DNA from 3 places in the Streptomyces sp. NBC_00846 genome. Region 1 is predicted to be linked to each of the others. Evidence: predicted binding sites of a transcription regulator. Region 1 holds the regulator's gene; each other region holds the start of a gene.
The links. Region 1 encodes HrcA, which represses chaperone genes, less so after heat shock. Its sites were predicted from a motif close to TTNGCACTCNGNNNNNCNGAGTGCNAA; they were not measured.
Positions count from the first base shown of each region.

Region 2: a site for HrcA is predicted at 1,144-1,170, ahead of OG936_RS14000 (FmdB family zinc ribbon protein). Genes of this name have one in related genera too.
Region 3: a site for HrcA is predicted at 804-830, ahead of groL (chaperonin GroEL). Genes of this name have one in related genera too.

Region 1 is NZ_CP108846.1:2,176,486-2,178,752, reverse strand. It holds gene OG936_RS10110 (MBL fold metallo-hydrolase) at 1-549, opposite strand, end outside; gene hrcA (heat-inducible transcriptional repressor HrcA) at 745-1,761, shown strand; gene dnaJ (molecular chaperone DnaJ) at 1,762-2,267, shown strand, end outside.
Region 2 is NZ_CP108846.1:3,041,833-3,044,099, reverse strand. It holds gene OG936_RS14005 (S-methyl-5'-thioadenosine phosphorylase) at 1-691, opposite strand, end outside; gene OG936_RS14000 (FmdB family zinc ribbon protein) at 773-1,132, opposite strand; gene OG936_RS13995 (MFS transporter) at 1,423-2,267, opposite strand, start outside.
Region 3 is NZ_CP108846.1:4,223,231-4,225,497, forward strand. It holds gene OG936_RS19470 (cold-shock protein) at 442-648, shown strand; gene groL (chaperonin GroEL) at 993-2,267, shown strand, end outside.

The DNA of each region.
Region 1 (2,267 bases):
ACCGGACTCCTCGACCAGGTCCCCGCAGAGCACCACCGCGGGGGAGCCGGGCACGAGCACGGCCAGGTCGTGGCCGCTGTGGGCGGGGCCCACGTTCGCCAGCAGCACCTGGCGGCCGCCCCCCAGATCGAGCGTCCACTCACCGCACACCTCGTGGTGCGGCGCCACCACGACACCGGTGGCCTCCGCCGCGTCGTGCTCGGACACCCCGTGGCGTACCGCGGAGGCGTACAGGGAGTCCGCCCCGGACGTCAGCAGGCCCGCCATGCCGACCGCCCCGTACACCTGGGCGCCGGAGAACGCCGCGGTGCCCAGCACATGGTCGAAGTGCGGGTGGCTGAGTGCGATATGCGTCACCTTCCGGCCGAGCAGGGCCTGTGCCTGAGCCCGTACTTCGGCGCCTTCGCGGAGTGTCGATCCGGTGTCGTAGAGCAGAACTCCCTCCGCTCCGACCACCAGTGCGACGGTCGCGTCCCATCCGGGAAGGCGCCGGCGGCCCATTCCGTGACCGAGTCGCTCCCAGCCGAACTCTTCCCAAAAGGCATCCATACAGCGACGCTATCGGCAACGACCTGCGCGGTCTCGGGGTGGCGTGGCCGGTCGCCCTTGCTAGGCCCCCACTCGGCCGCCGTACACTGGCCGGGGGATTGCTGGCACTCGCGACGACAGAGTGCCAGGCGGATTCCCGGGAATGACCCAGGAACGGCCCGAGAACCACGAGGAACACAGCTGGAGGTGTGCGCGATGCTCAGCGAACGCAGACTCGAAGTGCTGCGCGCCATCGTCCAGGACTATGTCGGCACCGAGGAGCCCGTGGGTTCCAAGGCGCTCACCGAGCGGCACAAGCTGGGGGTCTCCCCGGCCACCGTCCGCAACGACATGGCGGTGCTGGAGGACGAGGGCTTCATCGCCCAGCCCCACACCAGTGCGGGACGCATCCCGACGGACAAGGGCTACCGGCTCTTCGTCGACAAGCTCGCGGGCGTCAAGCCCCTCTCGTCGCCGGAACGCCGAGCCATTCACAACTTCCTCGACGGCGCGGTCGACCTCGACGACGTCGTGGGCCGTACCGTACGGCTGCTCGCGCAGCTGACCCGGCAGGTCGCCATCGTGCAGTACCCCTCGCTGACCCGGTCCACGGTGCGGCATGTGGAACTGCTGTCGCTGGCGTCCGCCCGGCTGATGCTCGTGCTGATCACGGACACCGGCCGGGTCGAACAGCGCATGATCGACTGTCCCGCCCCGTTCGGTGAGACGTCGCTCGCCGATCTGCGGGCCCGGCTCAACAGCCGGGTCGTCGGGCGCCGCTTCGCGGATGTCCCGCAACTGGTGCAGGATCTGCCGGACTCATTCGAGAGCGAGGACCGGGGAACGGTCTCCACCGTGCTCTCCACCCTGCTCGAAACCCTCGTCGAGGAGACGGAGGAGCGGCTGATGATCGGCGGCACCTCCAACCTCACCCGCTTCGGGCACGACTTTCCTGTGATGATCCGGCCGGTGCTGGAGGCACTGGAGGAGCAGGTCGTGCTGCTGAAGCTGCTCGGCGAGGCCAAGGACTCGGGCATGACCGTACGAATCGGGCACGAGAACGCCCACGAGGGGCTCAACTCCACGTCCGTCGTCGCGGTCGGCTACGGTTCGGGCGACGAAGCAGTCGCCAAACTCGGCGTGGTCGGACCGACCCGCATGGACTACCCCGGAACGATGGGAGCGGTACGCGCAGTGGCACGTTACGTCGGACAGATCCTGGCGGAGTCGTAAGTGGCCACGGACTACTACGCCGTACTCGGCGTGCGCCGCGACGCATCTCAGGACGAGATCAAGAAGGCATTCCGGCGGCTCGCTCGCGAGCTGCATCCGGATGTGAACCCCGATCCGAAGACCCAGGAGCGGTTCAAGGAGATCAACGCCGCCTACGAGGTGTTGTCGGACGCGCAGAAGAAGCAGGTCTACGACCTCGGCGGCGACCCGCTGTCCGCCTCCGGCGGCGGTGGCGCCGGCGGATTCGGACAGGGTGGCTTCGGCAACTTCTCCGACATCATGGACGCGTTCTTCGGTACGTCGTCGCAGCGCGGGCCACGTTCGCGTACCCGGCGCGGCCAGGACGCGATGATCCGGCTGGAGATCGATCTCGCCGAGGCCGCGTTCGGCACCACCAAGGACATCCAGGTCGACACGGCGGTCGTCTGTGCGACCTGCAACGGCGAGGGCGCCGCTCCCGGCACCTCCGCCCAGACCTGTGACATGTGCCGCGGCCGCGGTGAGGT
Region 2 (2,267 bases), 870 kb from region 1:
CATCGCCGTGCGAGACGCCCTCCCCGGCCTCCGCCCCGGCGTCCAGGTCCGTCACCAGCGTCATCGTCGTGTAGCAGAGGCCCAGTTCACGGGCGAGGATCGCCTCCGGGTGCCCCGTCATCCCGACCACCGACCAGCCCATCGCCGCATGCCAGCGCGACTCCGCCCGGGTCGAGAAGCGCGGCCCCTCGACGACCACCAGCGTCCCGCCGTCCACCGGCTCCCAGCGCTTCGCGCGAGCCGCCGTCAGCGCGGCCCTGCGCCCCTCGGGGCAGTACGGGTCGGCGAAGCCCAGATGCAGGACATTCGACTCCGCGCCATCGGCCCGGATCTCCCCGTCGTAGAACGTCTGCGTACGAGCCTTGGTGCGGTCCACCATCTGGTCGGGTACGAGCAGCGTGCCCGGTCCGTACTCCGGACGCAGTCCGCCCACCGCGCACGGGCCGAGTACCTGTCGTACGCCGACGGAACGCAGCGCCCACATGTTGGCCCGGTAGTTGATGCGGTGCGGCGGCAGATGGTGGCCGCGTCCGTGGCGGGGAAGGAAGGCGACCCGGCGGCCGCCGACCTCGCCCAGGAAGAGGGAGTCGCTCGGCTGTCCGTACGGGGTGTCCACACGCAGCTCCGTGACGTCCTCCAGGAAGGAGTACAGGCCCGAGCCGCCGATGACACCGATCTCTGCGTTCGCCATGCGATCACAGTAGCGGCGCTGAAAAACGCCGGGGACCCCGCCGAACGGATCGGCGGGGTCCCCGGGGAGGTGCGGTGCGGGTCAGGCGGCCGACGTACCACTCGTCGAGGACGAAGAGGACGAAGAAGACGTCGAAGTCGAAGAAGAGGACGACGACGAGGACGCGGCAGCCGAGGAGGAGGCGGACGACTTCGCGTCCGACCCCGTCGACGACGAATCGGAACCGGTCGCCTTCGCCGAGGACGACGCGCTGCTCGACGAGGAGCCACGGCTGTCGTTCCGGTAGAAACCGGAACCCTTGAAGACAATGCCTACCGCCGAGAACACCTTCTTCAGGCGTCCTTCGCAGCTCGGGCACACGGTCAGGGCATCATCGGTGAACTTCTGCACCGCCTCGAGGCCCTCGCCGCATTCGGTGCACTGGTACTGATAGGTCGGCACTTGTCTTCCTCCTGGCACTCTCACTCGATGAGTGCTAACAGTCGTCCATGGTAACTGCTGCGGGCCGCTGTCTGCAGTAACGTCTGTCACCTGCCCGGTGGGCAGCGGTCAGGGTTCGGCCGTCGTGAGGGCCGTCGGCCCGGGTGAGAAGGCTGCCACATCATGCGGCGCCCGAGCCCGCAGGAGTCCGTATGAGTCACACCGGCGCATCCCGCCGACTCCGCGGTTCCAGTCGTTCCAGTGGCTTCCGCGGTTCCCATGAAATTCGAGTGATTCGAGCGCGGGAATCGTCATTCTCCGGCCGTGACAGCATCGCGGCGAACCGCACCACGCGCGGCCGTGACGGTCGCGCGGGCCGGTGCCAGCCTCGAACGCAGCGCGACGAGTATGACCAGTGCGAGTACGGTCCCGACCAGTGGCACGACGAAACCGGTGCTCGCGCCGTGGACGTCCGCGAGCCGTCCGGCGACCGTCACCGCAGCCGCCTGGCCGAGGGCGACCGAGCCCGTCAGCCAGGTGAACGCCTCGGTCCGGGCGGAGTCCGGAACCAATGCCTCCACCAACGTGTAGCCGCTGATCAGGGCCGGGGCGATGGACAGCCCGACCAGCAGTCCGAGCCCGGCCAGCAGCGGCACGGAGTGCACCGCCCACAGTCCGGACGCGGTCAGGGTCAGCGCCGCGTACCCGACGATCAGCCGCCGCCGCGGTCCGATCTTCCAGGCGATGGCGCCACAGGCGATACCGGCCAGCATGTTGCCGGCCGCGAAGACCCCGTACAGCAGGCCGTTCGCCCCCGGCCGGCCGATCTCCTCGGCGAAGGCGGTCAGCGAGACCTGCATGCCGCCGAAGACCGCGCCGATCCCCAGGAAGGCCACCGCGAGCACCCGGACACCCGGTACGGACAGTGCGGACGCGTGCCGCCGGGAGGTGCCGGGCGCGGCGTTGCGCACCGCGGGCTGGGTGCGGCGCTGCGCGGCGAAGAGCAGTCCGCCGACCAGGGTCAGGCCGGCCTCCGTGATCAGGCCTGCCGCCGGGTGCACCCCCGTGCACAGTGCGGTGGCGAGCACCGGGCCGATGACGAAGGTGAACTCGTCCGTCACCGATTCGAACGCGGCCGCGGTGGACAGCAACGGTG
Region 3 (2,267 bases), 2.0 Mb from region 1:
CCCGTCCGGCTCCCGGGCCGGCTTTCACCGTCTTCACCGTGTCACCGGAATTGCCCTCTCTGCGAGAGAAGTGGAGGGGGCAATTCTGCATGGTTGAGCGCGGTACAGTGTGGGAAGTCCCCCCAGTTGCCCGTGCCGCCCGCATATGAGAATGCGCCGGGTCGCGACAAGAAGTAGCCAAAGTGCTCGATCTCCTTGTGCCATAAGTCACCTTTGCCCGGCCCGACTTGCCCTGGAATCTCATGAATTCCTCATATTCGGGCGTTCGGTGCTGCCCAGATTTCTCGTCCGATTGACCTGTTGCAGAGGGCAGTTGGGCAGATACATTCGGCCGCGGTCGACGCGTTCCGGCGCACGCACCCTCTCCTGTCGGAGGGTGAGTTCTGACCCGGGTCCGCGAAGTGCGGTCCTGTGCAAGGGCCAGTAATAGGGGAGTTAGGCATGGCTCAGGGCACCGTCAAGTGGTTCAACGCGGAGAAGGGGTACGGCTTCATCGCGGTCGACGGTGGTGCGGATGTTTTCGTCCACTACAGCGCGATCCAGATGGACGGGTACCGCACCCTCGAAGAGGGTCAGCGAGTTGAATTCGAGATCTCGCAGGGCCAGAAGGGGCCGCAGGCGGACATGGTCAAGCTCGCCGTCGGCTGAGCTCGACGCGGTCGGCCAACGACACTACTCACGCACGGAGGGTCCGTACCCCAGGGGTACGGACCCTCCGCGCGTTCGCGTGTCCGTGCGCCGCGCGTCCGTGCGTACGGGGCCGTCCGAGCATGGTCGTCATTGTCCACATCCCGAGGCGGACGCTTGCACTCTCGAGGGTCGAGTGCTAATCATTGGCGTTAGCACTCTCCAGGTGAGAGTGACAGAACTTGGACCGGGCCGGTGAGGCCCGCAGGTCCGGTGGGGCAAGGAACCACCGGTCAGGCAGGCCGTCCGTCGCGGGCGCCACTCGGTCCGGAGCAATCCACCCCTGTCCGGGAGGACCACTTCACATGGCCAAGATCATCGCGTTCGACGAGGAGGCCCGGCGCGGTCTCGAGCGCGGCATGAACCAGCTCGCCGACGCCGTCAAGGTCACCCTTGGCCCCAAGGGTCGCAACGTCGTCCTTGAGAAGAAGTGGGGCGCCCCCACGATCACCAACGATGGTGTGTCCATCGCCAAGGAGATCGAGCTGGAGGACCCGTACGAGAAGATCGGTGCGGAGCTGGTCAAGGAGGTCGCCAAGAAGACGGACGACGTCGCCGGCGACGGTACGACCACCGCCACCGTTCTCGCCCAGGCTCTCGTCCGCGAGGGCCTGCGCAACGTCGCCGCGGGTGCCAACCCGATGGCTCTCAAGCGGGGCATCGAGAAGGCCGTCGAGGCCGTCTCCGCCGCCCTCCTGGAGCAGGCCAAGGACGTGGAGACCAAGGAGCAGATCGCTTCGACCGCCTCCATCTCCGCCGCCGACACCCAGATCGGCGAGCTCATCGCCGAGGCCATGGACAAGGTCGGCAAGGAAGGCGTCATCACCGTCGAGGAGTCCCAGACCTTCGGTCTGGAGCTGGAGCTCACCGAGGGTATGCGCTTCGACAAGGGCTACATCTCGGCGTACTTCGCCACGGACATGGAGCGCATGGAGTCGTCGCTCGACGACCCGTACATCCTGATCGTGAACTCCAAGGTCAGCAACGTGAAGGACCTCCTTCCGCTGCTGGAGAAGGTCATGCAGTCCGGCAAGCCGCTGCTGATCATCGCCGAGGACGTCGAGGGCGAGGCCCTGTCGACCCTGGTCGTCAACAAGATCCGTGGCACCTTCAAGTCCGTCGCCGTCAAGGCCCCGGGCTTCGGTGACCGCCGCAAGGCCATGCTCGGCGACATCGCCATCCTCACCGGTGGCACCGTCATCTCCGAGGAGGTCGGCCTCAAGCTGGAGAACGCCGGTCTCGACCTGCTCGGCCGCGCCCGCAAGGTCGTCATCACCAAGGACGAGACGACGATCGTCGACGGCGCCGGTGACACCGACCAGGTCCAGGGTCGCGTCAACCAGATCCGTGCCGAGATCGAGAACTCCGACTCGGACTACGACCGCGAGAAGCTCCAGGAGCGCCTCGCGAAGCTGGCCGGCGGCGTGGCCGTCATCAAGGCCGGTGCCGCGACCGAGGTCGAGCTCAAGGAGCGCAAGCACCGCATCGAGGACGCGGTGCGCAACGCCAAGGCCGCCGTCGAGGAGGGCATCGTCGCCGGTGGTGGCGTGGCTCTGCTCCAGGCCTCGGCCGTCTTCGAG